Regions from separate parts of the Bradyrhizobium sp. ISRA442 genome, predicted to be linked through region 3. Evidence: predicted binding sites of a transcription regulator. Region 3 holds the regulator's gene; each other region holds the start of a gene.
The links. Region 3 encodes HrcA, which represses chaperone genes, less so after heat shock. Its sites were predicted from a motif close to GTTAGCACTCNCNNNNNGNGAGTGCTAAC; they were not measured.
Positions count from the first base shown of each region.

Region 1: the regulator HrcA is predicted to act here: its motif matches at 2,278-2,306, upstream of MTR72_RS37375 (co-chaperone GroES).
Region 2: the regulator HrcA is predicted to act here: its motif matches at 7,923-7,951, upstream of MTR72_RS27830 (co-chaperone GroES).

Region 1 is NZ_JALGCN010000033.1:256-10,809, forward strand. Features, by position in the region: gene groL (chaperonin GroEL) at 208-1,848, opposite strand; gene MTR72_RS37375 (co-chaperone GroES) at 1,929-2,243, opposite strand; partial or broken gene MTR72_RS37380 (transposase domain-containing protein) at 2,467-2,667, opposite strand; gene tnpB (IS66 family insertion sequence element accessory protein TnpB) at 2,790-2,957, opposite strand; gene MTR72_RS37390 (group II intron reverse transcriptase/maturase) at 3,029-3,898, shown strand; gene MTR72_RS37395 (hypothetical protein) at 4,935-6,173, shown strand; gene MTR72_RS37400 (enoyl-CoA hydratase/isomerase family protein) at 6,220-7,002, opposite strand; gene MTR72_RS37405 (molybdopterin oxidoreductase family protein) at 7,128-9,218, opposite strand; gene MTR72_RS37410 (Bug family tripartite tricarboxylate transporter substrate binding protein) at 9,452-10,426, shown strand; gene MTR72_RS37415 ((2Fe-2S)-binding protein) at 10,442-10,554, shown strand, end outside.
Region 2 is NZ_JALGCN010000016.1:26,246-36,799, reverse strand. Features, by position in the region: gene MTR72_RS27870 (alpha-E domain-containing protein) at 1-753, shown strand, start outside; gene MTR72_RS27865 (transglutaminase family protein) at 821-1,663, shown strand; gene MTR72_RS27860 (proteasome-type protease) at 1,925-2,683, shown strand; gene MTR72_RS27855 (SDR family oxidoreductase) at 2,707-3,465, shown strand; gene MTR72_RS27850 (MFS transporter) at 3,728-5,014, opposite strand; gene MTR72_RS27845 (NupC/NupG family nucleoside CNT transporter) at 5,145-6,395, shown strand; gene MTR72_RS27840 (cupin domain-containing protein) at 6,610-7,155, opposite strand; gene MTR72_RS27835 (usg protein) at 7,324-7,611, opposite strand; gene MTR72_RS27830 (co-chaperone GroES) at 7,995-8,309, shown strand; gene groL (chaperonin GroEL) at 8,355-9,995, shown strand; gene MTR72_RS27820 (LysR family transcriptional regulator) at 10,394-10,554, opposite strand, start outside.
Region 3 is NZ_JALGCN010000005.1:252,375-262,928, forward strand. Features, by position in the region: gene MTR72_RS13460 (penicillin-binding protein activator) at 1-1,241, shown strand, start outside; gene hemW (radical SAM family heme chaperone HemW) at 1,416-2,570, opposite strand; gene rdgB (RdgB/HAM1 family non-canonical purine NTP pyrophosphatase) at 2,557-3,192, opposite strand; gene rph (ribonuclease PH) at 3,203-3,916, opposite strand; gene hrcA (heat-inducible transcriptional repressor HrcA) at 4,082-5,170, shown strand; gene grpE (nucleotide exchange factor GrpE) at 5,223-5,882, shown strand; gene pncA (bifunctional nicotinamidase/pyrazinamidase) at 5,978-6,700, opposite strand; gene MTR72_RS13495 (hypothetical protein) at 6,821-7,759, opposite strand; gene dnaK (molecular chaperone DnaK) at 8,148-10,049, shown strand; gene dnaJ (molecular chaperone DnaJ) at 10,296-10,554, shown strand, end outside.

The sequences.
Region 1 (10,554 bases), on a different contig from region 3:
AATCGCCACATTGCGCGCCCAGCCTGCAAACTGGCCGAGCTGGCGCAGTGCGGGCCTCAGAGGGCATCGCGCTTGGCTGGGACGGCGGATTGTTTGCAAATTGTTGAGGCGCGAAAGATGAAAGATGGTCGGAGCGGAGTATGATGCAGAACGGCCCGGCAGCGATACCGGGCCTTTCTTGTGCTTTTTGGGCGCTCAATGGGTGGCTTAGAAGTCCATACCACCCATGCCGCCGCCCGGAGGCATGGCCGGGCCGGCAGCGGCCTTCTTCGGCAGCTCGGCGACCATGGCCTCGGTGGTGATCAGCAACGCCGCAATCGAAGCCGCATTCTGGATAGCCACACGCACGACCTTGGCCGGGTCGATGATGCCCTTGGTGACCAGGTTGCCGTATTCGCCGGTCTGCGCGTCGAAGCCATAGCCGTACTGTTCTTTTTCCAGGACCTTACCGACCACGACCGAGCCGTCCTCGCCGGCATTGATCGCGATCTGGCGGGCCGGCCAGGACAGCGCCTTGCGCACGATCTCGACGCCGGTCTTCTGGTCGTCGTTTTTGGTGCGGATGCCCTTGAGATGCTCGGAGGCACGGAGTAGGGCGACGCCGCCGCCTGGCAGGATGCCTTCCTCGACCGCCGCGCGGGTTGCATGCATCGCGTCATCGACGCGATCCTTGCGCTCCTTCACCTCGACCTCGGTCGCCCCGCCGACGCGGATCACCGCGACGCCGCCCGCGAGCTTGGCGAGACGCTCCTGGAGCTTCTCACGGTCGTAGTCCGAGGTGGTCTCCTCGATCTGCGCCTTGATCTGGGCCACGCGCGCCTCGATGTCGGCCTTTTTGCCAGCGCCGTTGATGATCGTGGTGTTCTCCTTGTCGATCATCACCTTCTTGGCCCGACCGAGCATGTTGAGCGTGACGTTCTCGAGCTTGATGCCGAGGTCTTCCGAGATCGCCTGGCCGCCGGTCAGGATCGCGATGTCCTGCAGCATGGCCTTGCGGCGATCGCCGAAGCCCGGAGCCTTGACGGCAGCGACTTTCAACCCGCCACGCAGGCGGTTCACCACCAGCGTTGCGAGCGCTTCACCTTCGACGTCTTCCGCGACGATGACGAGCGGCTTGCCGCTCTGCACCACGGCCTCGAGCAGCGGGAGCAGCTCGTTCAGCGACGAGAGCTTCTTCTCGTTTATGAGGATGTAGGCGTCTTCCATCTCAGCGCGCATCTTGTCGGCATTGGTGACGAAGTAGGGCGAGATGTAGCCGCGGTCGAACTGCATGCCCTCGACGACATCGAGTTCGGTCTGGAGCGATTTCGCTTCTTCGACGGTAATTACGCCTTCGTTGCCGACCTTCTTCATGGCGTCCGCAAGGAACTTGCCGATCTCGGCATCGCCATTGGCCGAAATCGTGCCGACCTGGGCGATCTCCTCATTGGAGGTGACCTTCTTGGAGTTCTTCTCGATGTCGGCCACCACAGCTTCGACGGCGAGGTCGATACCGCGCTTGAGGTCCATTGGGTTCATGCCGGCGGCAACCGACTTGGCGCCCTCGCGGACGATTGCGGCCGCAAGGACGGTCGCGGTGGTGGTGCCGTCGCCGGCCGCATCAGCGGACTTGGAGGCCACCTCCCGCACCATCTGCGCGCCCATGTTCTCGAATTTGTCCTCGAGCTCGATCTCTTTGGCGACGCCGACGCCGTCCTTGGTGATGCGGGGTGCGCCAAACGATTTGTCGAGCACGACGTTGCGGCCCTTGGGGCCGAGCGTCACCCTGACCGCATTGGCGAGAATGTCGACGCCGCGCAGCATCCGGTCGCGGGCATCGACCCCGAATTTGAGTTCTTTAGCTGACATATTTGTCCTCCCTGAATTGAAATTCGCCGCTCACCTGCGAGGCAGCACCGGTCGGGCGCTCCTCAGGGGGTGACGGTGGATTAGGCGGCCTTCTTCTTGGACGACACGTCGGTAAGAACGCCCATGATGTCGCTCTCCTTCATGATCAACAGCTCCTGGCCGTCGATCTTGACCTCGGTGCCCGACCACTTGCCGAACAGCACGCGGTCGCCGACCTGGACGTCGATCGGGATCAGCTTGCCGCTCTCATCCCGGCCGCCAGGGCCAATGGCGATGACTTCGCCCTGGGAGGGCTTTTCCTTGGCCGTATCGGGAATGATGATGCCGCCACCGGTCTTCTCTTCAGCTTCGATGCGCTTGACCACGACGCGGTCGTGAAGCGGAGGGAATTTCATGCAGTCCTCCCTGACTTTTGTGAATATTCTTTAGGTTGGCAGTCGCAACGAGCGAGTGCCAACCGCTCTCACATATACCAGTGACATTGGGGCGCAAGAGGTTCGGCCCACGATGTTTGTGCAACTTTAAACACAGACGTGTCGAGCGTGTGCGCTCAAGTTGACGGGTGCCCCTGCCGCAAACAAAAAGATAACAGGGTGAAACAAGCTCGCCGAGGCCATCCGCTACGCCTTCGGTCCGGCCTTCCGGGGCTGTCTCGTCCTGACCGGCCTCGGCAGAAGCTGCGACCTGCTCGACGTCCTCGGGGCCCAGCAACATCTGTTCCTCAGGAAGCGACTCCGCCTTCCGGCCAAAGCGATGACGCTGCAGCTTCTTGATGATCTGGCGCAGCCGCTCGCTCTCGTGCCGCTCGGCAAGCAGCATCGCCTTCAGCGTCTCGGGATCATCAGGAAGGTTATCGCTCACAGGCAAATCAGAGCATATTCGCGCTCGCCTGACGGCGCGCTCGATGCCCCTGATTCACTTCGTCGCAGCGCGGCCCACAATTATCCGGCTTGCGTCGGGACGACCGTCTCCCGTGCCGCGTGGACACGCCGCCAATCGAGCCCTTCGAGCAGCGCCGACAATTCCGCCGCCGACAAACGCATCACGCCATCCTCGATCTTCGGCCAGCGGAAGACGCCTTCCTCGAGCCGCTTGGCGAACAGGCACAAACCCGTACTGCCGCTACGCCGACGACTTCCTCATCGGCGTAATCGGGAGCAAGCGGGAAGCGTGTGAGATCATGGCTCGCGTCGAACAGTTCCTGACGCAGGCCTTGAAGCTCGCCGTATCGGCCGAGAAAAGTGGAGTTCACGCCGCTTCAAAGGGAGTGACCTTCCTCAGCTATCGCATCTCGACATACACATCCTATGGGGCTGGACGCAAATCCAACCGCACGGGGCCGGATGGCCGGACATGGCGCGTGGTACGCCGGCCGACCACCGGCAATGTCAGTTTGCGAGTGCCGCGCAAGGAGGTTACCGCGTTCTGCAAGCGACACGACTATGGCGATCTCGCCAGAAAGACTGGCCGTCCGCGCGAGCAGTTCTTGGTCACCAGCGATGTCGCAACCGTCCTCGCCTATAACTCAGAGTTCCGTGGTTTTGCGAACTACCATTCGTTTGCCGATGACTTCAAGAGCGCCTTGGGACTGTTGGAGCTTGTTGTGTTCCGCAGCCTTGTGAAGACGCTGGCGATGCGACATCGGACGACGAGAGCGAGAACCATGGCACGTCTGTGGAAGGGTACGGACTACGAAGTCAGCTCCGTGGTCCGTGGTAAACTTCGCAGTATCAAGCTGTGGAGACTGAAGCATCTGACCCAGACCTACTGGACGAGTCCTGTGGTGGACAACGTCACGGCAGGGGCGTGGTGGGTCAAAAGCCCCAATGATCTGATCGATCGCCTCAACGCTCGCAGGTGCGAAGGGTGCGGTGATAGGACCGGACCATTTGAGATGCATCACCTCCGCCGCGTTGGAGACCTGCGAAGCGGTTCGCTGACGGTTTGGAAACAGTCCGGTTGGCGGCGCAAGACGATCGTCCTGTGTCCGTCATGCCGCGCAACCGTCTCCGGTCGAGCGCATGCGCGTATGGAAAGCCGTGTGCATTGAAAAGTGCCCGCACGGTTTGGGGGGAGGCGTAGGGATATCCTCGACGAGGTATCCCGCGCCTACCCTACCGAGACGCTGCGCGGCTCGGTTCACAAGAGCCCGGTGCGGCGCAAGCCGCTCGCGCACAAACGACAGAGACAGAATTGAATTCCCCTCGCATACATCTGTGTACCGCGACAGACGCTGTCTGCCGTCGGATCCAGACATGTCTGCCATTCCGACAATTGGAGTTCCTAACCCTGCTTCCCGAGCGACTTGAACGACAGATTGTTGGAACGAGGACGCATGGGTAAAGGGAATCAGATGCCTCTCGAGCAGCGGGCAAACACCACCCTGCCGAAAGTCATCCAGACCGGATGCCCACCTCTTGAACTGTTTTGTGATCGATTTCGATCACCTTTTTCCCAAGCAGCTCTGTGTTCCACCCTCCTGCGCCAGTCCCGACCTAAATTAGTTGCGCGCGCACTCCAGCCCAATTTCCCTCCAGGCCACCCGATTGCCGCACGAGCTATCGCCTCGACTTGTTTCTCAATTAGTTTTCGCGTTCGGATTCGAGCAGTGGGTCAACTAGAGCTAGCCGGAGCCCGCATGGCGGACACCGAGACAGACGATTTGGCATCCTTATGCGCGCGCCAGCGAGAGAGGACGGCGAAGAAGCGCGAAAGCTTAAATCTGTGGCGAACTATCTGTGCGGATGGAGACTAATGGGATCTCGCATTGCACTTCCTGCTCGTTACCCGCCGGTCGGCGCATGGCCAGCCGTCATGCGGGCGGATATGGTCGCAGCGTATTTAGATTACCGCAATACAGTCGAACTTGCGCGCGCGATAGTCCGCGGGGAAGCTCCTCCGCCGACGCATTATCACGGAACTGGTCGCTCCCGAGAGCCAGTTTGGTCGAAGGCAGCTATTGATGACTTCGCGGCAGCGTGCAGCGCTACAAACCCCAATAAGCTAGACCGACAAGACCTGACCTCGCTCGTATGAATTTGTCCAACACTACGCCTGGACTTCCTCGTTACTGTCGGCGGAAGGCATTGAAGCATGGCGGTTGGGCCTATTTTTTCGAGCCGCCCACCTGGGCACGCAGACAAGGCTGTACCATCGAACCTGAGGCACTTGGCGAGGATTTCGATGCAGCTGTAGACCGGGTCAAGAAAGTCTTGTTACCCGCTTTTGACAGCTGGCGTTCTGGGGGGCTAACCGACCTGTCTTCTACTCCGCCTGCACCTGGCACTTTCGATTGGCTCGTATGGGTATTCAAGACGCACCAGAAGTGGAAAGAACTCGATCACAAAACGCAGCGACTTTACGCCCAGGGCTTAGCGCTTTTTGCTAATCACGAGCTAAAGGACGGCAGTCGGGCGGGCTCGAAACAGATTTCTGCCTTCTCTAGAGGATTTGTCGATGCCGTCTATGCGAAGTTGCTGGTCGTAGAACGCAAGGAAGCGGACGGCAACACCGTCAAATACGAACGCCGGCGCTTCGCAAATGCTGCCATGACGGCTTGCAGGCGCGCTTGGTTTGTTGGCCAGCGCGCTCATGAGGCGAAGGTCCCCGAAATAAACCCGTTCTCCCGGATGGGGCTAAGGTCTCGAGCCCCTGGTCAACCGAAGCGGGAGACGCCCACTGCAAACTGGGACGAGCTTGTCGCGTTCAGGCGCAGTGCCAAGAAACTCGGGTTTTACTCCATCGCTACAGCCGCTTTGTTGAGTTGGGAATGGCTGCAGCGCGAAGAGCATGTCTTCGGCATTTTCGAACTTGCGCACTACCGCCCGGAGGGACGACCAGATAGCGTCAGGATTGTCCATCCAAAGAACGGCGAAGAAGCATGGTGGCCCCTCTTTGACGAAACTGGCACGCCGCTTTTCCCCGAGTTGATGGCGGAACTCGACGCTATCAAAGCGGGGCACGGCTCCGGATTGGTCTTCCGGCGCGACCACCCTCATCGCAGATCGAGCATTCCCGTCCCATGGATCACCCAACGCAAAGATCTGCGATACCTCCGCTCCGTCGTAAAAAAGATCATCGCCGCAGCCGGGCTTCGTCACGAACTTTCATTCACATCATTTCGCCATGGCGGCTTCACCGAAGGCGCCGACAGCGATCTCACGGATGCTGAATTGCGCACCGCCGGCCGCCATCGTTCAAAATACCAATTGCCAACTTATGCCAAGCGCACGCGCAAGCAGCTCATTGCGGCTACCAAAAAGCGCCGATTGCAGCGCGCGGGAACAGCTTCCTTTGACGATCAGCTCGTGGCGCGAACGAGATAGGCATCGTTTTGCCGGATGCCTCTCTGAGTTTGTTCCAACATCGGGTCTACCGCCCCGTCCATACCGGCTTGCGCTTTTCGCCGAACGCCTTCAGCCCCTCCTTGGCGTCCTCGGTCATCGCGAGCAGCGCGATCTGGCTTTCGGTGTAGGCGATGCTCTCGTCGAACGACATCGAGGCAATGGCGCGCATGGCGTATTTGCCACGGCGGATCGCGGTCGGGGATTTGTCGACGGTGCGGCCGATCAGCCAGTCGACCTTGGCGTCGAGCTCGGCCGCCGGTACGATATAGTTCAAGAGGCCCGCGGCTTGCGCAGCTTTCGCATCGAACGGCTCGCCGGTGAGCGCCCATTCGTTGACGAGACGCGGCGGCGCGATGGACTGCAGCAAGCTCAGCACCTGCATCGGAAACACGCCGACCTTCACCTCCGGCAGGCCGAAGATGACATGGTCGGCCGCAACCGCCATGTCGGTCATGCACAAAAGGCCCATGCCGCCGGCCATGCAGACGCCACCGACCCGCGCGATCGCGGGCTTCGTCGCGTTCTGTGACAGGCGGAGCAGATCGGCATAGTCGACATTCGGCCGGGAATGATCCATCGCGAACGCCGCACCGGAATTCTGCAAGTCGGCGCCGGCGCAGAACGCCTTGTCGCCGGCGCCGGTCAGCACGATGACGCGGACGTCCTTGTCGTCATGGGCGTCGCGATAGCCCTTGCTGATGCCGGCGATGACCTCGCCGTTCAGCGCGTTGCGCTTCTCGGGCCGGTTGATGGTGATCCAGAATGCCTGCCCGCGCTTTTCGGTGATGACGGCTGTGTTGTCGGTCATGACGTCGCTTCCTTGCTGTCCGTTTGCAGCATTTGCGGCAGCGCGGGCGGCAGGTGCAAGAGCAATCTGCAGCGAGGCGCCGCTTTAGCGCCTCGACGCAAATTGCTGGCAACGGAGGCGCGCGGTCAGCCCGCGACCGCTTTCCTGATCCAGACCTTGTTGTCGTGGAATGCGGCGCCGCCGATCGGCGCGACGGCTTCGGCTCCGGTCAGCATGTTGATGCCGCGGCCGCCGATATGGTTCTTGTTCGGGTGAACGGATTCCGCGATCAGCACGCCGCGCCGCACGCCGTCGAACAGCGTTGCGATCAGCGTGGTCTCGCCTCTGATGTTGCCGAGCGTCACCGCATCGCCGTCAGCAATGTCGAGGGAGGCTGCATCCAGCGGATGGATCATCACGCTCGCCCTGCCCTCGCGCGCCTGCGAGGACGGCGTCTCGTTGAAGGTGGTGTTGAGGAAGCTGCGCGATGGGCTGGTGGCAAGCCGGAACGGATGGGCCTGGTCGGCCTGCTCGATCACCGCCCAATGGTCCGGCAGATCAGGCATGTTGTCGATATCGCCCATCGTCTGGCCGAACGGCGGATGCGCCCAATCCGCCCTGAAGTGGAATTTCTTGTCGGGATGGGCGAAGCCGTCGAGAAAATGCGAGGTCCGGAAATCCGGCTGCAGGTCGCGCCAGATGTCGGCCTCGAGCCCGGCGATGTCGCCGTGGCCGCTCAGCTTCAGCGTCGCATCGATCAACTCGCGCGACGTCATCTCGAAGCCTGGATGCATCGCGCCGACGCGCGGCGCCAGCGCCTGCAAGACCTCATGGTTGGAGCGGCATTCGCCGGGCGGATCGATCAGCTTCGCGCCCACCGAGATGTGCTGGTGGCCGCCGCCGTAATAGAGGTCGTCATGCTCCATGAACATGGTCGCCGGCAGCACGATGTCGGCCATCTGCGCCGTCTCGGTCATGAACTGCTCATGCACGGCGACGAACAGGTCTTCGCGCGCAAAACCCTGTGCTACCCGCGCCTGCTCCGGCGCCACCGTCATCGGGTTGGTGTTCTGGATCAGCATCGCCTTGATCGGGCCCTTGCCGTGCAAGGCCTCAGTGTCGCCGGTCAGGATACGGCCGATCTGGGACTGGTCGAGCACGCGCGTGGTGCGATCGATCGCGTCATGGCCCTCGATGATGGATTCGTCGAAATGCCACAGCGCGTAATTGTTGAAGAAGGCGCCGCCGCCTTCGTATTGCCAGGCGCCGGTCACCGCGGGAATGCAGAGTGCCGCATGCATCTGCGTGGCCCCGTTGCGCGAGCGGGTGAAGCCGTAGCCGAGGCGCAGGAAGGTTCGCTTGGTCTCGCCGACCGCCTTCGCGAACGCTTCGATCTCAGACACCGGCACGCCAGAGATCGCGGACGCCCATTCCGGCGTGCGCGTTCTCAGATGCGCCTCGAGCTCGGCCGGGCAATCGGTGTACTTGTCCATATAGGCGCGGTCGGCATAGCCGTCGCGGAACAGCACGTGCATGACGCCGCAGGCGAACGCGCCATCGGTGCCGGGCCGCAGGATGATCCTGATGTCGGCCTGCTTCATGGTCTCGTTGTCGTAGATGTCGACGGCCGCGATCTTCGCGCCGCGCTCCTTGCGCGCACGCGCGGCGTGCGTCATCACGTTGACCTGGGTGTTGACGGGGTTGGTACCCCAGATCACGACGAGGTCGGACAGCGCCATCTCGCGTGGATCGACGCCGGCAATCTTGCCGGTGCCGATTGCATAACCGACGCGCGCGACGTTCGCGCAGATCGTCGAATAGAAGCGCGAATATTTCTTCACATGCGTGAGGCGGTTGAGACCGTCGCGCATCACCAGCCCCATCGTGCCGGCGTAGTAATAGGGCCAGATCGATTCCGCGCCGAACTCGCGCTCGGCCTCGTTGAAGCGATGGCCGATCTCGTCGAGCGCCTCGTCCCAGGAGATCCGCGCGAACTGGCCGGATCCTTTCGGCCCGGTGCGGCGCATCGGGTACATCACCCGCTCGGGGTGATGGATGCGCTCGGCATAGCGGGCGACCTTGGCGCAGACGACGCCGGCCGTGTAGGTCTGCCGCTTGGAGCCGCGAACGCGACCGATGCTGCGGCCCTCGACCACCTCGACATCGAGCGCGCAGGCCGAGGGGCAATCATGCGGACAGGTGGAGTGGCGGATCTCGATCTTGGCGTGCTGGTTCATGGGGAAATCCGTAACATCAAAATACCGGCCAGCCGAGGGCATTTATCCGGCAATGCCTATGCAATTTGCTCAAGCCGCGTGCGTTGCCGGTTCCTGCCGCGACTGCGAAATGCGGCGCGGTCACCCCGGAAGCCGGCCGATATTCCCAGCGTGATCGACTTTCTGAGGCGTCGACAGTCCGCGCGCCCTGCCGCTACAGTGCCGGCCAACAACAACGACAGAGGGAGGTGGGCATGACGCCCGCAAGGATTGTGCTGGCGCTGGCTGCCGGCCTGTTCAGTGCATTCTCCGCGCCCTCCTGTTTCGCGCAAGACTATCCTGCCCATGCGGTCCGGATCGTCGTTCCCTTCGGCGCCGGCGGGCCGGCGGATGTCGCGGCCCGGCTAATCGGCAACGTCCTCCAGGAGAGCTTCGGCCAGCCCTTCGTCATCGAGAACCGCACCGGCGCGGGCGGCGTCATCGGTACGGTCGAGGCGGTCAAGTCGCCGGCGGACGGCTACACCTTGCTGATGATGTCGAACACACAAACCGCCAACGAATCACTGTTGACGGCGGCCCAGCGCAAATACGACCTGATGCGCGACCTCGCGCCGATCGCCCCGGTGAACTATTCCGATCTCGTCATCGTGGTGAACCCACAGGTCGCAGCGAAGACGCTGCAGGAGTTCATCGCGCTCGCCAAGTCGCAGCCGGGCAAATTGAACTACGCCTCCTCCGGTCAGGGCACGCCGTACCACATGGCCGGCGAGCTGTTCAAAGCCATGGCCGGCATCGACGTCGTGCACGTCCCCTATCGCAACAGCGGCGAGGCACGCAGCGGGGTGATCGGCGGACAGGTACAGATGATGATCGATGCGGTGCCGGCGATGGCGCCGAACGTCGGTGAGAACCAGGTGCGCGCGCTTGCGACCACCGGCAAGCAACGCTCCGCGGTGCTGCCGAACGTGCCGACCGCGATCGAGGCCGGCGTGCCTGGCTATGAGGCCACGATCTGGCTCGGCCTGATGGCGCCGGCCGGCACGCCGAAGCCGATCATCGACAAGCTCAACGCCGCCGTGAACGCAATGCTGAAGCGGCCGGACATCGTCAAGCTCTGGACGGAACAGGGCGCCGTGCCCATGTCGATGACGCCGGAGGAGTTCGACAAATTCCTGCGCGGCGACATCGCTAAATGGGCCGATGTCGTCAAGAAGTTCGACAAGTCCTGAGGCCGCTGTTCGACCATGCCGACCATTCGTTTCCAGCTCAACGGCGCCGCCATTGCGGTCGAGACCGATCCGGACCAGATGCTGCTCGACGTGCTGCGCGGCCGGCTCGGCGTGACCGGCCCGCATTT
Region 2 (10,554 bases), on a different contig from region 3:
GAAGCCAACGAAACCAACGTCGTCGACTATCTCTCCTTCTCGCCGGACAATCCGTCCTCGATCAGGAACTGCATCGAGGCGGCGCGGCTGAACTCGCGCTCGGTGCGCACGGCGCTCACCAGCGAGATGTGGGATACCATCAACTCGGCCTGGATCGAGCTCCAGGCGGTCTGGAGCAAGGGCACCTCCACGCGCGAGGAGCTGGCAAAGTTCCTGCGCTTCGTGCAGGAGACGTCCCTGCGCTTCGACGGCTCCGCCTACCGGACCATGCTGCGCAACGACGCCTACTGGTTCTCGCGGATGGGCGTGCATCTCGAGCGCGCCGACAACACCGCGCGCATTCTCGACGTGAAGTACCACGTGCTGCTGCCCGAGGAGGAGCATGTCGGCGGCCCGCTCGATTTCTATCAGTGGAGCTCGATCCTGCGCTCGGTCTCGGCACTCACCGCCTATCACTGGGTCTACCGCGAGACGCTGAAACCCTGGCTGATCGCCGATCTGCTCATCCTCAACGATACGCTGCCGCGCTCGCTTGCGAGCTGCTACGGCAATCTCGTCCGCAACCTCGACCAGGTCGGCGTCGCCTATGGCCGCCAGGGCCCGGCCCAGCGCCACGCCCGCGGCATCCGCAACCGGCTGGAGCACTCCAACATGAACGACATCTTCCAGCATGGCGTGCATGAATTCATTCAGGAATTCATCGCGGACAATTCCAGGCTGGGCGAAATCATCACGAGGCAGTATTTGATCTGATACATGCCGTCATTCCGGGGCGCGCGAAGCGCGAACCCGGAACGACGACACAAGACTATGGTCCACCATGCGCCTGCGAATCCAGCACACCACGACCTATCGCTACGAACCGCCGGCGACGAGCGTGATCCAGGTCCTGCGCATGACGCCCGGCAGCCACGACGGGCAATATGTGGCGGAATGGCAGATCGACGTCTCGGCCGACACCAAGCTCGACACCCACGAGGATGCGTTCGGCAACGTCACCCATGTCCTGTCCTGCGGACCCGTCGGCGATATCAAGATCAGCGCCGAGGGCCTGATCGAGACCCACGACACCGGCGGCGTGCTGCGCGGCACCGACGAACGCTTTCCGCCCGGCATGTTCCTGCGGACGACGCAGCTCACCGAGGTCAATCCGGCGATGGCCGCGGTCGCGCGGCAGTTGCGCGCGGAGGCCGAGAGCGACACGCTCGGCTTCCTGCACACGCTGATGACGCAGATCAGCGAGCACATGACCTTCGACGAGGACCCGACCAACAGCGGCACCTCGGCAGCGGAGGCATTCACGCTCAAGCGCGGCGTCTGCCAGGACTACGCGCATATCTTCATCGCCTGCGCCCGCACCGGCGGCGTGCCGGCGCGCTTCGTCTCCGGCCACTTCCTGCGCGCCGACGGCACCATCCACCAGAATGCCGGCCACGCCTGGGCGGAAGCGTACGTAGCCGATCTCGGCTGGATCGGCTTCGATCCCGCCAACTGCATCTGCTCGACGGACGCCCATGTCCGCGTCGCGATCGGGCTCGACTATCTCGGCGCGGCGCCCGTGCGCGGCACCCGTTATGGCGGCGGCATCGAGACGCTGACCGTGGCGGTCAAGGTCGAGCAGGCCGGCCGCGGCGGCCAGTCCCAATCGCAATGGCAGGGGTGACGCGTGCCGCGCGCACGCCCTCATCCTGAGGAGGCGCGGCAGCGCCGTCTCGAAGGATGGGCCGCGGGCTAGATCGGGGCCTTCATGGTTCGAGACACGTGCTGCGCACGCTCCTCTCCATGAGGGGTGAGAGCGGACGCCTCCCAGCCGCCTACGGCCTTCATCTACCGCAAGGTTTCAACCCAGCGCCCGCGGGAATTGGGGTTGGAGCGGCCTTTGAAATTGGCTAGTAATTCCGCGCAAACGCGTTCGGGGACGGAAATGACCTATTGTTGCGGAATCCTGGTTCGGGACGGGCTCGTCATGATTGCCGACACCCGCACCAATGCCGGCCTCGACAACGTCTCGACCTTCCGCAAGCTCCACATCTTCTCCAAGCCCGGCGAGCGCATCATGGCGATTGCCAGCGCCGGCAACCTCGCCATCAGCCAGTCGGTGCTGTCGACCCTGACCGAAGGCCTGGAAGACCCCGACACGGGCGAGGTCGAGACGCTGATGAATGCGCCGACCATGTTCCAGGCCGCCCAGCGGATTGGCCGCGCGATCCGCGCCGTGCACGCCACGGAAGGACCGGCACTGAAATCCGAGGACGTCTCGTTCGACGTCTCCTTCCTGTTCGGCGGCCAGATCAAGGGCGCGCGCATGCGCCTGTTCATGGTCTACACCGCCGGCAACTTCATCGAATGCACCACCGACACGCCGTATTTGCAGATCGGCGAGCACAAATACGGCAAGCCGGTGCTCGACCGCGCCATGCACTACGACGTCGAGCTCTACGAGGCGCTGAAGACCGGCCTGATCTCGATGGACTCCACCATGCGCTCCAATCTCGGCGTCGGCCTTCCGATCGACGTGCTGGTGGTGCGCGCGGATGCCTGCGATGCCGACCTCAATCACCGCATCGAGGCGGGCGAGCCCTATTTCCACGACCTGCGTTCGCGCTGGTCCGCGGCGCTGCGCGCGGCGCACCAGAACATCCCGCGCCCGCCCTACAAGAACGAAAAAGAACCCAAAACCTGACACCAGAGAAAAGGCAGGAAACAATGAGTGAAGCAAAGAAGATCGCAGTGGTGACCGGCGCCGGCACTGGTGTCGGACGTGCGGCGGCGCTGGCGCTGATGAACGCGGGCTTCACCGTGGTGCTCACCGGACGCCGGCTCGACATGCTCGAGGAGACGGCGAAGCTTGGTCCGGCCGGCAAGAGCCTTTGCGTTACCGCCGACATGACCAAACCCGACTCGATCGCCGCGCTGTTCGCCAAGGTGAGCCAGACCTATGGCCGGCTCGACGTGCTCTTCAACAATGCCGGCATGGGCGCACCGGCCGTGAATTTCGAGGACCTCAGCCTCGAACAGTGGCAGGCGGTGGTGAACACCAACCTCACCGGCCCGTTCCTGTGCACACAGCACGCCTTCCGCATCATGAAGGACCAGACCCCGCGCGGCGGCCGCATCATCAACAACGGCTCGATCTCGGCGCACGCGCCACGGCCGTTCTCGGCAGCCTACACCTCGACCAAGCACGCCATCACGGGCCTCACCAGGGCGAGCAATCTCGACGGCCGCATGTACGATATCGCGGTCGGCCAGGTCGACATCGGCAATGCCGCTACCCCCATGACCGATCGCATGGTCAACGGCCCCGGCGTGCTGCAGCCGGACGGCACGACGAAGCACGAGCCCCGCATGGACGCCAAGGCGGTCGGCGATGCCGTCGCCTACATGGCCGGCCTGCCGCTCGATGCCAACGTCCTGTTCATGACGGTGATGGCGACCAAGATGCCGTTCGTGGGACGGGGCTAAAGGTCTCTCCTCTCCCTCTCCTCGTTCTTACGGGGAGAGGGCTGGCACTCTGCGCCCCACTCAAAAACTGAAAAACAACCCCATGCACAGTAGACGTCAAGGGGGTTGTGGCTGCTGCCGGCGAGCGGGGTGAAGTCAAGCAAACCCACGCGCCACCTTCACAATCGTCATTGCGAGCGCAGCGAAGCAATCCGGACTGTCCCCGCGGAAAGATTCTGGATTGCTTCGCTTCGCTCGCAATGACGGGGGGGAGAGGTGTCCCCTACTCCAGCCGCTCCACCTGCCGCAGGCTTGGAAACAGCTTCATCCACAAGAGCGCAACCGCGATGGTGCAGACGCCGCCGAGCACGGCGGCCGGCATGGCGCCAAACAGCGCGGCCGTCAGCCCGCTCTCGAACTGGCCGAGCTGGTTCGAGGCGTTGATGAAGAGGAAGTTCACTGCACCGACGCGGCCGCGCATCTCGTCGGGCGTCGCCAACTGCACCAGCGAGAAGCGGATCACGACGCTGATCGTGTCGGCCGCGCCGAGAATCGCAAGCGACACCACCGACAGCCACATCCAGGACGACAGCGCGAACACGACGGTGGCGATGCCGAACACGATCACGGCCTGGAACATGCGCAGGCCGACATGCCGCGAGATGGCATGACGCGCCAGCACCATGGTCATGACCAGCGCGCCGACGGCCGGCGCCGCACGCAAGACGCCGAGCCCGACCGGGCCGGTCTGCAGGATGTCGCGGGCATAGATCGGCAGCAGCGCGGTGACGCCGCCGAATAGCACGGCGAACAGGTCAAGCGAGATGGTGCCGAGGATCGCCGGATTGCCGCGGATGAAACGGACGCCAGCAAAGATGTTGTCCGCGCCCATATCCTTGGCGACCGCCTGCGGGCGCGGCCGGATGAAGCCGGTCAGGATCATCCCGAAAATCCAGAACAGCACCATCACGGCATAGGCCAGATGCGGCGCGATCGCATAGGCGAAGCCGCCGAGCGCGGGACCCGTGATGGTCGCGACCTGCGCCGCGCCGCTCGAGATCGCGGTTGCGCGCTGGAGCGACCCCTGCGGCGCGATCAGCGGCAGCAGGGCCGCAGTGGTCGGGCTCTCGAAGGCGCCGGCGATGCCGAGCACGAAGGTGGCGACGAAGATCTGCACCTCGCCGACCGCACCGAGATAGGTGCTGATGGCGAGATAGAGCGCCGTCGCCGCTTCAACGAGCTGGCAGAGCTGGACGACGCGCTTGCGCTCGTAGCGATCGGCGGCGTGGCCGGCGACGAACACCAGGAGCGCCGTGGGCAGGAACTGCACGAGCCCGACCATGCCGAGGTCGAACGCCGAGCCGGTGAGATCGTAGATCTGCCAGCCGATCGCGACCGCCGCGATCTGGCTGGAAAAGCGCGACAGGCTGCGCGAGAGCAGGAAGAACAGGAAGGCGCGGTGGGAGAGCAGCACGCGGGCACTGACCGGCGGATTCGCTGACACCGGCCGCTCTTCGCTTAGCTCTTCACTCAGCCCTTCACTTAGCTCTTGGCTCACCTTCTGGACCATCCGCCCGATATTGACAGGCTCCGCGTGGCCGACGCAGGCGTGCTTGTCAACAGCGGGCGGCCGCGCCCATGTTCCGGCATTGCCTTTGCAATGCACGCGCGGCCATAATCATTGGGGGTTTGGGAACATCATGCTGCGGCTGCAATCGGCACTCGGCATTTTCGCATTGCTGCTGATCGCCTGGGCGCTCGGCGAAAACCGACGCGCGGTCTCAACGCGCCAGGCGGCGATCGGGCTCGTCGTCACCTTCGTGACCGCGGTCGTCCTGTTGAAGCTGCCGGTCGTGGCGCATGCCTTCGGCGCCATCAACGACGCGGTCGGCGCCATCTCATCGGCTTCGCGCGCCGGCTCGTCCTTCGTGTTCGGCTATGTCGGCGGCGGCACCCCGCCCTTCGACGTCAAGGTGCCCGGAGCCGATTTCATCCTGGCGTTCCAGGCGCTGCCGATCGTGCTGGTCATGAGCGTGCTGACGACGCTCTTGTTCTATTGGCGGGTGCTGCCGCCGATCGTGCGCGGCATGGCGTGGCTGCTCGAACGCACGCTCGGCGTCGGCGGCGCGGTCGGGCTGTCGACCGCCGCCAACATCTTCCTCGGCATGGTCGAGGCGCCGCTGTTCGTGCGGCCGTATCTGGCGCAGATGACGCGCAGCGAATTATTCCTGGTGATGACCGGCGGCATGGCCGGCATCGCCGGCACGGTGCTGGTGCTCTATGCGACGCTGCTGGCGCCGCTGATCCCCGATGCTGCGGCACATTTCGTCATCGCCTCGGTGCTGGGCGCGCCGGCCGCGATCCTCGTCAGCCTGATCATGGTGCCGGAGACCAGCGACAAACGCACCGGCGGCGCGCTGGAGGATCCCGAGATGGAGGTCTCCAGCACGATGGACGCCATCGTGAAGGGCACGAGCGCGGGCCTCGAGCTGCTGCTTAACATCGTCGCCATGCTGCTGGTGCTGGTGGCGCTGGTCTATCTCGTCAACGCCACCCTCGGCCTGCTGCCGAACGTTGGCGGCGCCGCGATCTCGCTGCAACGCCTGCTCGGGCTCGTGATGGCGCCGGTGTGCTGGCTGATGGGCTTGCCATGGGATCAGGCCGTCACGGCCGGCAGTCTGATGGGCACAAAGACCGTGCTCAACGAACTGATCGCCTATGTCGATCTGTCGAAACTTGCGCCGGACGCGCTCGACGCACGCTCGCGCCTGATCATGCTCTACGCGATGTGTGGCTTTGCGAATTTCGCCAGCCTCGGCATCATGATCGGCGGCCTCGGTGTGATGGCGCCGGAGCGGCGCGAGGAGATCAATGCGCTCGGGCTGAAGTCGATCGTATCGGGGACGCTGACGACGTGTTTGATGGGGGCGGTGGTGGGGGTCATGACCTGAGGCCGAACCTGCAGCCCGGATGAAGCGCAGCGCAATCCGGGACATCGCTTCCGGTGTTCGCGGCCTTCCCGGATTTCGTTTCGCTCCATCCGGGCTACAGGCTGAGGTAAGAGAACGTCATTGCGAGCGAAGCGAAGCAATCCAGAAATTCATCCGCGGAAATGGTCTGGATTGCTTCGTCGCTGCGCTCCTCGCAATGACGACGAGAGAACGGCTACGCCTTCAACTCCACCGTCTTGAATTCCGCCGGCAGGATCACCTCCAGCAGTTCGACATCATCCGAATAGTCGAGGATCATGTGCTTGATCTTCGGCGGCTGGGTCCAGGCGCTGCCTTGCGTCATCAGCGTCTCGCCCTGGCCGTCCATATAGGTCTTCACCCAGCCCTTGAGCACATAGACCATCTGGAATTCGACGTCGTGATAGTGGAGCTTTGAGACCTCGGCCGGATTGCACGGTGGCAAGAGGCGGATGACATGCGCTTGTGCGAGGCCATGGGTTGCATCGGAGATGCCGAGGTCGCGATACTGGGCGTAGGCGCGCAGGCCGTCGGCCTTGAAGTCTTCTTCGCGGTGATGGCTGACGGCGATGCGCTGCTTCGGCCGCGCAGCCTTCCTGGCGGACGATTTGGCCGGTGTCGTGCGCGCCTTCGCTTTCACCGCCTTGCGCGCCGAGGACCGCGCCGCGGCCTTGCTGCCGCTCCTCTTCTTCACCGCAGGCTGTGCGGCGCTGCGCGATGCCGGCTTCTTGGTCTTGGCCATGAGTTGCCTCCCGTTGTTGTTATGGGCGAGAGGCTAGCACAGATTGGGGAAATCGTAGGGTGGGCAAAGCGAAGCGTGCCCACCAGCGCGAGATGCGATCGTGGAGAGGTTGGTGGGCACGGCGCGCGCAAGCGCGCCTTTGCCCACCCTACGAGTCCGAGCCCGGCGTCAGTTCAGCCTGAACACGCCGTCCACGGCGCGCAGCTCCGCGGGCTTGATCAGCTTGGAGTGCGCCACCGTCACCGAGAACAGCGGACCGTCGAGCTTCTCCTCCCAGAACGCCAGGAAGTCGGTCAGCGCCGGGAATTTCGGGAAGACATCGTAGTTCTGCCAGACGTAAGTCTGCAGCAGCGAGGGATGATCCGGCATCCGATAGAGAATTTGCGCCGTCGTCAGCCCGTAACCAAGCATCTGTTTCCGGAAGTCCTCGGAAACACCCCCAACCGGCAAGCCCATGCCAACCTCCTTTGCAGGAGCGCATATTCAGGGGGCTGGCTCGATCCCGTGTGCCCGACGAGCCACCCGGTGGAGATGCGCTCACATGAGAGAAATGTGACGCAAACTGACAATCCATCTCAAGCCCAAAAGTTTAACAAGCTGTTGAAATTCAATGCGTTAGCAGCAGATGCGCGCCCGTGCTAATACGGGCTCCGCAGGTCGGTTAACGATGGAAAAGGGAAGCTGGCAACGCGCGCTTGGGAGTGCTGATTTTTCTGCTACAAGCCCTTGCTCCCGCAAAATTCCTGTCCTATTTCAACCTCGCTTGTGCTAGCACTCGCTGGTAACGATTGCTAACAAGCTGAAAATCCTCAACTCGTGCAACTGCTTAGGAGGACTGCATGAAATTCCGTCCGCTTCACGACCGCGTCGTGGTCAAGCGCATCGACGCAGAAGAGAAGACCGCTGGCGGCATCATCATTCCCGACACTGCCAAGGAAAAGCCCTCCCAGGGCGAAGTCGTCGCCGTTGGCCCCGGTGGCCGCGACGAGGCTGGCAAGCTGATCCCGATCGACCTGAAGGTCGGCGACCGCGTGCTGTTCGGCAAGTGGTCCGGCACCGAAGTCAAGATCGACGGCCAGGACCTGCTGATCATGAAGGAGAGCGACGTGATGGGCGTCCTCGAGGTCAGCGATTCCAAGAAGAAGGCGGCTTAAGAGCCCCTCTCTCTCCCTCAGTCAAACCCTTAAGGAAAAATCCAGATGGCAGCCAAAGAAGTCAAATTCTCGGTTGAGGCGCGCGACAAGATGCTGCGTGGCGTCGACATCCTCGCCAATGCAGTGAAGGTCACCCTCGGCCCGAAGGGCCGCAACGTCGTTCTCGACAAATCGTTCGGCGCTCCGCGCATCACCAAGGACGGCGTCACCGTCGCCAAGGAGATCGAGCTCGACGACAAGTTCGAGAACATGGGCGCCCAGATGGTGCGCGAAGTCGCCTCCAAGTCCGCTGATGCGGCCGGCGACGGCACCACCACCGCGACCGTGCTCGCGGCCGCGATCGTGAAGGAAGGCGCCAAGTCGGTCGCCGCCGGCATGAACCCGATGGACCTCAAGCGCGGCATCGACCTCGCGGTCGAAGCCGTGGTTGCGGACCTCGAGAAGAACTCGAAGAAGGTCACCTCGAATGACGAGATCGCCCAGGTCGGCACCATCTCGGCCAACGGCGACGCGGAGATCGGCAAGTTCCTCTCCGACGCCATGAAGAAGGTCGGCAACGAGGGTGTCATCACCGTCGAGGAAGCCAAGTCGCTCGAGACCGAGCTCGACGTCGTCGAGGGCATGCAGTTCGATCGCGGCTACATCTCGCCCTACTTCGTCACCAACGCCGACAAGATGCGCGTCGAGATGGATGACGCCTACATCCTCATCAACGAGAAGAAGCTCTCCTCGCTGAACGAGCTGCTCCCGCTGCTCGAGGCCGTGGTGCAGACCGGCAAGCCGCTGGTCATCGTCGCCGAGGACGTCGAGGGCGAAGCGCTCGCTACCCTCGTCGTGAACCGTCTCCGTGGCGGCCTGAAGGTCGCGGCCGTCAAGGCTCCGGGCTTCGGCGATCGCCGCAAGGCCATGCTCCAGGACATCGCGATCCTGACCGGCGGCCAGGCGATCTCGGAAGATCTCGGCATCAAGCTCGAGAACGTCACGCTCAACATGCTCGGTCGCGCCAAGAAGGTGATGATCGACAAGGAGAACACCACGATCGTCAACGGCGCCGGCAAGAAGGCCGACATCGAGGCGCGCGTGGCCCAGATCAAGGCGCAGATCGAGGAGACCACCTCGGACTACGACCGCGAGAAGCTCCAGGAGCGTCTCGCCAAGCTCGCAGGCGGCGTCGCGGTGATCCGCGTCGGCGGCGCGACCGAGGTCGAGGTGAAGGAGCGCAAGGATCGCGTTGATGACGCGATGCATGCGACCCGTGCGGCTGTCGAGGAAGGCATCGTCCCGGGCGGCGGCGTCGCCCTGCTCCGTGCCTCCGAGCAGCTCAAGGGCCTGCGCACCAAGAACGACGACCAGAAGACCGGCGTCGAGATCGTGCGCAAGGCGCTGTCCGCGCCGGCTCGCCAGATCGCGATCAACGCCGGTGAAGACGGCTCGGTGATCATCGGAAAGATCCTGGAGAACAAGGCCTACAACTACGGCTTCGACTCCCAGACCGGCGAATACGGCAACCTGGTCACCAAGGGCATCATCGACCCCACCAAGGTCGTGCGCACCGCGATCCAGAACGCAGCCTCGGTTGCAGCTCTGCTGATCACCACGGAAGCCATGGTCGCCGAGCTGCCCAAGAAGGGCGGCGCCGGCCCCGCGATGCCTCCGGGCGGCGGCATGGGCGGCATGGACTTCTGATCGACGAAGTCGTCCCGGACGCGGTGCAGCGCGCAGCGGTGCACCGCAGAGCCGGGATCTCGCTCCACGAAATGCAGAACCCCGGCAGCGATGCCGGGGTTTTTGTTTTTGCCGGCTCTCCCCCTCGTCATTCCGGGGCGCGCCCCGTTGGGCGCGAGCCCGGAATCCATAACCACGAACGTCAGTTGGCTAACCTGGGATAGAGATCATCCCAGTTCGGATTCTGCTCAGCCAATGTAGAGCGTGCCGTGCTTCCTGCTGGCGAAGATGTAGACGTAGTGGACCATTCCAACCGCCTGGGGTTATGGATTCCGGGCTCGCGCTTCCGCCTTCGCTCTTCGAGCTTCGGCACGAAGCCTATCGCGGTCATCACGCGGCTGTCGGTCGCCCGTCGGCAGTCAACGATGCGCGAGATCCCTGAAGCACAGCCGCAGCCAGTCGATGGTCAAGCGCGTCGCCGGATCGCGCCTGAGATGGTTCTGCACCAGCAGCCAGACGTCGCGACGCCTGGGAAGCAGCGTCGCGCGCAGGCCGCGATCGGCGAGCAGCGCTGCGCTGT
Region 3 (10,554 bases):
ATCCCAAATTCTCTTCCGAAATGTCGGAGCAGTCTTCTATTCCAGGACCCCGGTTGCCGGGGGCGACCCGTCGGAGCGCGCTTGGCCTGTTGCTCGGCGCGCCCCTGCTGTCGGCCTGCACGGGCGTGCAGCAGAGCCTCAGCCAGTTCTCCAATCCGTCCAGCAGTTCGTCGCCTCCGGCTGGGCCCGCCGGCCCGCCACAGCAGGCCACGACCGCCGGCACCGGCGGGGTGAAGGTCGGCCTGATTCTGCCGCTCTCGGCCGCCGGCAATGCCGGGCTCGCCGCGCAATCCATGCGCAACGCCGCCGAGATGGCGCTGGCTGAGTTCCAGAACCCCAACATCCAGCTCCTGATCAAGGACGACAACGGTAGCCCGCAAGGCGCGCAACAGGGCGCGCAGCAGGCGGTCGAGGAAGGCGCCGAGATCATTCTGGGACCGCTGTTCGCGCAGTCGGTCCCGGCGGTGGCGCAGGTGGCGCGCGCCCGCGGCATCTCGGTGATCGCGTTCTCGACCGACTCCAGCATCGCCGGCCGCGGCGTGTATCTGCTCAGCTTCCTGCCGGAGTCCGACGTCAATCGCATCATCGAATATTCCGCGAGCATCGGAAAGCGTTCCGTCGCCGCGCTCGTGCCCGAGAATGCCTATGGCAATGTCGTCGAGGCGGCGTTGAAGGCGGCGGTGCCGCGGCGCGGCGGCCGTCTCGTTGCTTTCGAGAAATACGGCTCCGATCGCGCGACACCGGCGCGCAACGTGGCGCAGCAGCTCGGCAGTGCGGATGCGCTGTTCATTGCCGACGATGGCGATGCCGTCGTCGCGGTCGCGGATGCGCTGACCGCGGCCGGCGCCAACCTGCGCAACATCCAGCTTCTCGGCACCGGCCTCTGGGACAATCCGCGGGTCTATGCCAGCGCCGCGCTCCAGGGCGGCCTCTACGCCGCGCCGGATCCTGCGGGCTTCCGCGCCTTCTCTGGCCGGTACCGCACCAAATTCGGCGGCGAGCCGGTGCGCACCGCAACGCTCGCCTATGACGCGGTGGCCCTCGTCGCGGCGCTCGCGCGCACGCAAGGCACCACGCGCTTCTCGTCCGACGTGCTCACCAACCCCTCCGGCTTTGCCGGCATCGACGGCCTATTCCGCTTCCGCGCGGATGGCACGAATGAACGCGGGCTTGCGGTGATGAAGGTGACAACAGGCGGCGGCGTCGCGGTGGCGGGCTCGCCGAAGAGCTTTGGGGCTTAGCTCTCGCCGCGCATGTCGCTGCGCTCCCTCGCCCCGCTTGCGGGGAGAGGGTTGGGGTGAGGGGGAATCTCCACGAGGGCGGTGAGAGTTGGACTCGCGGAGAGTCCCCTCACCCGGAATCCGCGCTTCGCGCGAATTCCGGCCTCTCCCCGCAAGCGGGGCGAGGCGAACAGCCTACGCCGCCAGATCTGCGACCACTGCATCCAGCACGGGAAATCCGCTGCTCGTGACGCGCAGCCGCCCCGTTGCATCGACCGTGATCGCGCCTTCCTCGCGGAGCAGCGCGATGCGGCGGGGATCGAGCGGCCGGCCGGAGAGCGCGGTGTAGCGATCGGGGTCGATGCCTTCGGCGAGACGCAATCCCATCAGCAAAAATTCGTCGGCGCGCTCCTCGCTGTTGAGGAGGTCGTCGGTGACGACGCCGTGACCGGTGCCTTCAACCCGCATCAGCCAGGCTTCGGGACGCTTCTCGGTGGCCGTCGCGTGCCTGATGCCGTCGATGTCAATGCGGCCGTGGGCGCCGGGACCGATGCCGGCATATTCCTCGCCGCGCCAGTAGACGAGATTGTGCCGGCACTCCGCGCCACGCCGCGCATGGTTGGAGATCTCGTAGGCGGGCAGGCCGAGCTTGTCACAGGTCTCCTGCGTCACGTCATAGAGCGCGCGCGCGACCGCTTCGTCCGGCGTCTTCAATTTGCCGGCCTGGTGCAGGCCGAAGAAGGGCGTGCCTTCCTCGATCGTCAATTGATAGAGCGACAGATGCTCGGCCGCTTCATCGATGGCGTGGCGAAGCTCATCAGCCCACATCGCCGGCGTCTGGTCGGGGCGGGCGTAGATCAGGTCGAAGGAGTAGCGGTCGAACGAGCGGCGCGCGATAGCGACCGCATCGAGGGCCTCGCGTGCGCTGTGCAGGCGGCCCAGCGCTTTCAGCGAGGCATCGTCGAGCGCCTGCACGCCGAGCGAGACGCGGTTGACGCCGGCGGTACGATAGCCGGCGAAGCGTGTGGCTTCGACGCTGGTGGGGTTGGCTTCCAGGGTGACTTCAACGTCGCCCGCGACGTGCCAGTGCTTGCCGATCGCATCGAGCACAGCGCCGACCGTTGCCGGCTGCATGAGCGACGGCGTGCCGCCGCCGAGGAAGATCGAGGTGACCTCGCGGCCGGGCGCGCGCTCGGCGGTGGTCGCAATCTCGCGCGCGAAGGCCGCGGCGAAGCGCGCCTCGTCGATCGCGACGTGGCGAACGTGGCTGTTGAAATCGCAATAGGGGCACTTCGACAGACAGAACGGCCAGTGCACGTAGACGCCGAAGGCTTCCTTAGCGCGTCTCAAGGCAGATCTCCGCCAGTTTCACGAAAGCGCGGGCACGGTGCGACAGGCCAAGGCCGAGCGGCGGCACGCCGTGCTTTTCGATGCTGGTCATCTCGCCGAAGGTGCGGCTGTAGCCGTTGGGCAGGAACATTGGATCATAGCCAAAGCCGGCTGTGCCGCGCGGTGGCCACACCAGTGTGCCGTCGACGCGCGCTTCGACCTCCTCGAGATGACCGTCCGGCCAGGCGACGCAGAGCGCGGAGACGAAGTGTGCCGTGCGCTTGTCGGCCGTGGTCGCGCCGCGCTCCTGCAACAGGCGTTCGATCTGCGCCATCGCCGCGGTGAAGTCTTTGGTCGGACCGGCCCAGCGTGCGCTGTAAATGCCCGGCGCGCCATCGAGCGCGTCGACCACGATACCGGAATCGTCGGCGAAAGCCGGCAGCTTGGCCGCCCGCGCTGCGGCTATTGCCTTGATCGCGGCATTGCTGCGGAAATCGTGGCCGGTCTCGTCGGGCTCCGTGAGGCCGAGCTCACCGGCCGAGACCGCCTCGACACCGTGAGGCGCCAGGAGCTCGCGCATCTCGGCGAGCTTGCCGGGATTATGGGTCGCGATGACGAGCTTTCCGGTGATTCGGCGGTGCATGGCCTATTGACTACGCCACTGCCAGTTTCTGCAAGTCCACGAGGCGCGAGACGCCCTTGCGTGCCAGCGCCATCAGCGCCAGGAACTCGGTTTCCGTGAACGGCTCGCGTTCCGCGGTGCCCTGTACCTCGATGATGCGGCCATCGCCCGTCATGACGAAATTGGCGTCGGTCTCGGCCTCCGAATCCTCGGCATAGTCGAGGTCGAGAACCGGCGTGCCGTTGTAGATGCCGCAGGAAATCGCGGCGACGTTGTCGCGCAGCACATTCGCCTTGATCATGTTGCGCGCCTTCATCCAGTTGACGCAATCGGCGAGCGCGACCCAGGCGCCGGTAATCGACGCCGTACGCGTGCCGCCGTCGGCCTGGAGCACGTCGCAATCGACCGTGATCTGGCGCTCGCCGAGCGCTTCGAGGTCGATGATGGTGCGAAGCGAGCGGCCGATCAGGCGCTGGATCTCGACGGTGCGGCCGCTCTGCTTGCCGGCGGAGGCTTCGCGGCGGGTGCGCTCCAGCGTCGCTCGCGGCAGCATGCCGTATTCGGCGGTAACCCAGCCGCGGCCCTGGCCCTTCAGCCACGGTGGCAGGCGGTCCTCCAGCGTGGCGGTGACCAGCACATGGGTGTCGCCGAATCTCACGAGGCAGGAGCCTTCCGCATATTTGACCACGCCGCGCTCCAACGTCACGGGGCGCAACTCGTCGGGCGCACGGCGGCTTGGCCGCATGGGAAATCCTCCAAAACTCGCGGGAAAAGGCTGTTCGCGGTGCTTGTAGGAGCGGGAAGGGTGGGCGGCAAGGTTTTTTCGCCCCGATATCCGCCGCTCAACGCCGCGCTTGTCAGAACCATCAAGGATAGACAAATTACAAGTATCTGAGAGGAGTTAACGTCTGTGGCCCACCACGATCCGATCCATCTGATCGCGCCGCGCGCAGGCCTTGCCCAGCTCAACGAGCGTTCCCGCGACATCTTTCGTCAAATTGTCGAAAGCTACCTCGCGACCGGCGAGCCGGTTGGCTCGCGCAATATTTCGCGGCTGATCGCGGTTCCGCTGTCGCCGGCCTCCGTCCGCAATGTGATGGCCGATCTCGAACAGCTCGGCCTGATCTACGCCCCGCACACCTCCGCCGGCCGGCTGCCGACGGAACTCGGCCTGCGCTTCTTCGTCGACGCCCTGATGCAGGTCGGCGAGCTCAACGAGGCCGAACGGCAGTCGATCCAGAGCCAGCTTGCCTCCGTCGGCCAGGCCCAATCGGTCGAGGCGGCGCTGGACCAGGCGCTGACGCGGCTGTCGGGGCTCACCCGGGCCGCCGCGGTCGTGCTGACGCCGAAATCCAATGCGCGGCTGAAACACATCGAATTCGTCCGCCTGGAACCGGAGCGGGCGCTGGTGGTCCTGGTCGGCGAGGACGGCCAGGTCGAAAACCGCGTGCTGTCGCTGCCGCCCGGGGTTCCATCCTCGGCGCTCACCGAGGCCAGCAATTTCCTCAATGCGCGGATCCGGGGCCGGACGCTGGTGGAGGCGCGACTCGAGCTCGAGACCGCGTTGGGGCAGGCCCGCGCCGAGCTCGATCAACTGACGCAGAAGGTGATTTCGGCCGGTATCGCGAGCTGGTCCGGCGGCGAGAGCGAGGATCGCCAGCTCATCGTGCGCGGTCACGCCAATCTGCTTGAAGATCTGCATGCGCTGGAGGACCTTGAGCGCGTGCGCCTGTTGTTCGACGACCTCGAGACCAAGCGCGGTGTGATCGACCTTTTGGGCCGTGCCGAGACCGCCGAGGGCGTGCGGATCTTCATCGGAAGCGAGAACAAGCTGTTCTCGTTGTCCGGCTCGTCCACCATCATCTCACCCTATCGGGATGCCGCCGGCCACATCGTCGGCGTCTTGGGCGTGATCGGGCCGACGCGGCTGAATTATGCCCGCGTGATCCCGACCGTGGACTACGCCGCCCGCATCGTCAGCCGCCTGCTGGGTGGCTGACCCCGTTTTCGGCCGATCACGGGCGCTTGATTTTCGTGCTCCGAGGCACGATATCCCAGCCAACAAATCCCTAGAGATGAGTTCGAGACAGCAGCCGATGACCGATCAAGACCGGCAACCCGAAGACACGGCCACGCCGACCGGCGAGCCCGTGGTGTCGAAGCCCTATGTGATGCCCGACGATCCCGAGCCAGGCTCGGTCGAGACGTTGCAGAAGGAGGCGGCCGAGGTGCGCGACCGGATGCTGCGGACGCTGGCGGAGATGGAGAACCTGCGCAAGCGCACCACCAAGGAGGTCGCGGATGCCCGTCTCTATGGCATCACCGGCTTCGCCCGAGACGTGCTCGAGATTGCCGACAACCTCCAGCGCGCGCTCGATGCAGTTCCGGCCGAGGACCGCGCCAATGCCGATCCCGGCCTGAAATCGCTGATCGAGGGTGTCGAGCTCACCGAACGCTCGCTGCTCAATGCGCTCGAAAAACACGGCGTGAAGAAGTTCGATCCGCAGGGCCAGAAGTTCGACCCGAATTTCCAGCAAGCGATGTTCGAAGTGCCCGATCCGTCAGTGCCATCAGGCACGGTGGTGCAGGTCGTGCAGGCCGGCTACACGATTGGCGAACGCGTGCTGCGGCCGGCGCTGGTCGGTGTCGCCAAGGGCGGAGCCAAAGCCGCGCCCGCGGCTAACAACAACGAGCCAAATAGCGCGGTGTAAGCCGCGCTTCCCGTACGCGTACAGGCGCAGACCTTCATCCTGACGAGACGGCGCTTCGCGCCTCCTCACCATGAGGGTTGAGAGTGTTGCGCGATCTACGCGCTCACCGCGATATCGCTCGACTGAATCCGCTTCACGCCGGCCTTGGCCATGTCGGCCCAGGCTTTGGCGAGCGAGCCCTGCGTATCGATGCCGCGGCAGGCGTCCTCCACGACATAGACCTCGAAGCCCGCCTTGCGCGCGTCGAGGGCAGTCCAGGCGACGCAGAAATCGGTCGCCAGGCCTGCAACGAAGACGCGCTTGATCTTGCGCCCTTTGAGATAGCCGGCGAGTCCGGTCGAGGTCTTGCCGTCGGCCTCGAGGAAGGCCGAGTAGCTGTCGACCTCCTTGTGAAAGCCCTTGCGGATGATCAGCTCGGCGTGCGGGATCGAGAGGTCCTTCGAGAGCGCGGCGCCGTCGGTGCCCTGCACGCAATGATCCGGCCACAGCACCTGCTTGCCATAGGGCAGGTCGATGGTCTCGAACGGCTTCTTGCCGGAATGGACCGAGGCGAACGAGACGTGGCCGGGCGTGTGCCAGTCCTGCGTCATCACCACGTTGGCAAACGCCTTCGCGATCCTGTTGATGACCGGCACCACCTGCTCGCCTTCCTTCACGGCAAGGCTGCCGCCGGGCAGGAAGCAGTTCTGCACGTCGATGACGAGCAGCGCGGACGCCTCATCCGGCTTGATCGATGTCGCCGCCAAAGCCGGATGTGACGCGAGCGCCACAAGCGCCGTCGTCCCCAGCGCCGCCAAGATTTGCCGCCGATCCAGCATCGTTCGCCTCCCTCCAGGATGAACTCAACGAGGGAGAAGCGTAGTTCCGCCAATGCGCGAACAGAAGCCCGAAAATGCAGCCGGTTCTGTCCAGCGCTTGAGCTTGCCGGCCCTGAAATCCTAGCCCTTCGGCTGGATGCCGTCACGCACGGCGCGGAAGCGGGTGAAGGCGCTCGACCACTGATCGCGCGGGGCGCTGGCGATGATGCGCAGCGAGGTGCTGCCGCCGAAGCGGATCCACTGCACTACCGTTACGGGGGTCTTGTCCTTGCCGCTGACGCCGTCGATCCGGGTCTCAAAGCCCTGCTGGCCGTTGATCCGGATCGGCTCGGACATGGTGACGCGCGATTCGCGCACGCCGGGGATCTGGAGCGCTGCTTCCTGGGCGAAGCGGGCGCGATCGTCGGCCTGCTGCGGCGTCGCGCCGATCAAGCCGAGGATCATGAACGGCTTCGGCTCGAGGCCGGAGCTCTCATCGCCATCGGCGAGGATGATGCTGACCCCGGGCGCCAGCGTGCGGATATTCTTGAAGTCGGCGAGATCGGTGATCTTGAACGGCATCAGCGCGATCTGCTCGTCGATCGACACCTCCCTGCGGGTGACGGCGCTCGCAAACATCTGCCGCACTGCCTCGTCCGTGTAGATCTTGGTGGCGTTTTCCGGGATCTGCACGGCGACATAGCCGGAGAAGCCGGCGCCCGGCACGATCATTGAATAGCGCTTCACCGGGGTATCGCCGGCCTTACCGCTCTCGGTGGTGAAATAGGCAAGGCCCGCGGGCGTCTCGATCTTGTCCTGCTTGACGCCGCCGGTACCCGCAGGATTGGCGTTGAAGGCGCTCACGACCTCGCCATAGGCCGCTGGCGGCAGCTCGGTGATCAGCACCTTGACGCTGCCGTCCTCGTTCTCGAAGCCCGGAAAGGTCTTGGCCTTGTTGAGGCCGATCAACGGCACCATGCCGAGGCGCAGTCCGGGCGGAAACACGGCATCGGCGGCAATGGCCGGAAGCGCCGAGGCGACGAGAAAAGCGAGCGCGGCGAGGGGACGAATGAGCTTCATGGGCACTCTACTTGGTTCACATTGAGGCCGTTCGATGGTGGGCGACCGGGCCCCTTTGTCGCGTCAGGCCGCCTCGATGGCGAGCAGGTCCCGCGGCCCGCCTTTTAGCGGGTTTGGCCTTCCGGCAACAGGGCCGGACGACAGCCTGCCCCGAGGGCAGGACCTGTTAATAATTCCTCACCTGCAAGGCCGGTGGCACCCGGATATGATCTTCCAAAACCCAATGTTTTCACGGCCGAAACTTGCGTTCGGTCCTTGCGGGCCCCTCCCCCCCTCCTATATGAGCCTCAACCATCGCAATATCGCGGATGTTTGATCTTAGGGGGTTTTGGATCGGGTGCCTTCTGGGCCCAACCAACCTGCCGCAATAAAGAAGGATATCAGGACCATGGGAAAGGTCATTGGCATCGACCTCGGCACGACGAACTCGTGCGTCGCCGTAATGGACGGCAAGAACGCCAAAGTTATCGAGAATTCGGAAGGCATGCGCACGACGCCTTCGATCGTCGCGGTCACGGATGACGGCGAGCGACTCGTCGGCCAGCCTGCGAAGCGCCAGGCCGTCACCAATCCAGAGCGCACCTTCTTCGCAGTGAAGCGCCTTATCGGCCGCCGCTACGACGACCCGATGGTCGAGAAGGACAAGAAGCTCGTTCCGTACAAGATCGTCAAAGCTTCCAACGGCGACGCCTGGGTCGAGGCTGACGGTCAGACCTATTCGCCTTCGCAGGTCTCGGCGTTCATCTTGCAGAAGATGAAGGAGACCGCGGAAGCCCATCTCGGCCAGAAGGTCGACCGGGCCGTCATCACCGTTCCCGCCTACTTCAACGACGCCCAGCGCCAGGCGACCAAGGACGCCGGCAAGATCGCGGGCCTTGAAGTGCTGCGCATCATCAACGAGCCGACCGCGGCTGCGCTCGCCTACGGTCTGGACAAGACCAAGGCCGGCACGATCGCCGTGTACGACCTCGGCGGCGGCACGTTCGATATCTCCATTCTCGAAATCGGCGACGGCGTGTTCGAGGTGAAGTCGACCAACGGCGACACCTTCCTCGGCGGCGAAGATTTTGACATGCGCCTCGTGGGCTATCTGGCCGACGAGTTCCAGAAGGAGCAGGGCATCAACCTGCGCAACGACAAGCTCGCGCTGCAGCGCCTGAAGGAGGCCGCTGAAAAGGCCAAGATCGAGCTGTCGTCGACGACGCAGACCGAGATCAACCTGCCCTTCATCACAGCGGACCAGACCGGCCCGAAGCATCTGACGATGAAGCTCACCCGCGCCAAGTTCGAGGCGCTGGTGGACGACCTCATCCAGAAGACGGTCGAGCCCTGCCGCAAGGCGCTGAAGGATGCCGGCGTCACCGCCGGTGAGATCGGCGAAGTGGTTCTGGTCGGCGGCATGTCGCGCATGCCGAAGGTTCAGGAAGTCGTGAAGCAGTTGTTCGGCAAGGAGCCGCACAAGGGCGTGAACCCGGACGAAGTCGTGGCGATCGGTGCCGCGATCCAGGCCGGCGTGCTCCAGGGCGACGTCAAGGACGTGCTGCTGCTCGACGTGACCCCGCTGTCGTTGGGCATCGAGACGCTCGGCGGCGTGTTCACCCGAATCATCGACCGCAACACCACGATCCCGACCAAGAAGAGCCAGGTGTTCTCGACCGCCGAGGACAACCAGAACGCGGTCACCATCCGCGTCTTCCAGGGCGAGCGTGAAATGGCGGCCGACAACAAGATGCTCGGTCAGTTCGACCTGATGGGCATTCCGCCGGCCCCGCGCGGCATGCCGCAGATCGAGGTGACGTTCGACATCGATGCCAACGGCATCGTCAACGTCTCGGCCAAGGACAAGGCAACCGGCAAGGAGCAGCAGATCCGCATCCAGGCCTCCGGCGGCCTGTCGGAAGCCGACATCGACAAGATGGTCAAGGACGCCGAAGCCAACGCTGCGGCCGACAAGCAGCGCCGCGAGGCCGTCGACGCCAAGAACCATGCCGATGCGCTGGTGCACTCCACCGAGAAGGCGCTGGCCGAGCACGGTTCGAAGGTCGGCGAGAGCGAGCGCAGGGCGATCGAGGATGCCGTCAGCGATCTCAAGGAAGCGCTGAAGGGCAACGATGCCGAGGCGATCAAGGCCAAGACCAACACGCTGGCCCAGGCCTCGATGAAGCTTGGCGAGGCCATGTACAAGCAGCAGGCCGAGGCCGACGCGGCCAAGGACGCTGCGAAGGACGACGTGGTCGACGCGGAATTCACCGAAGTCGACGACGACAAGAACAACAAGAAGTCCGCCTGAAGCCCTTAGAGGGTCATCATGCGGACGGCTTGGACCCCACACGCTCTACCAGCCTCCCCCCTCAGGGGGGAGGCTTTCGTGTCGGGACGGGCGGGGCGCCTCCCCGTTACGATCAATCAATTCCCAGCCGTTATCCTGAACACCGCCGTGCTGCCCTCTGCCGCAAGGCGGAAGGCTGCCTATATTGTCGCGTGGCGACGCTGTTTCGCTCCGACTTGAATCGCGATTGGATAGACCGAGTCCGACATGTCCACCAAGCGCTGCTACTACGAAACCCTCGAAGTCGAACGCGACGCTGACGAGTCCAAGCTGAAATCGTCGTTCCGCAAGCTGGCGATGAAATTCCATCCCGACCGCAATCCCGGGGATGAGACGAGCGAAGTCCGGTTCAAGGAGATCAACGAGGCCTACGAGGTCCTCAAGGACAAGGACAAGCGCGCCGCCTATGACCGTTACGGTCATGCCGCCTTCGAGCAGGGCGGCTTCGGCGGTGGTGGTGCCGGCT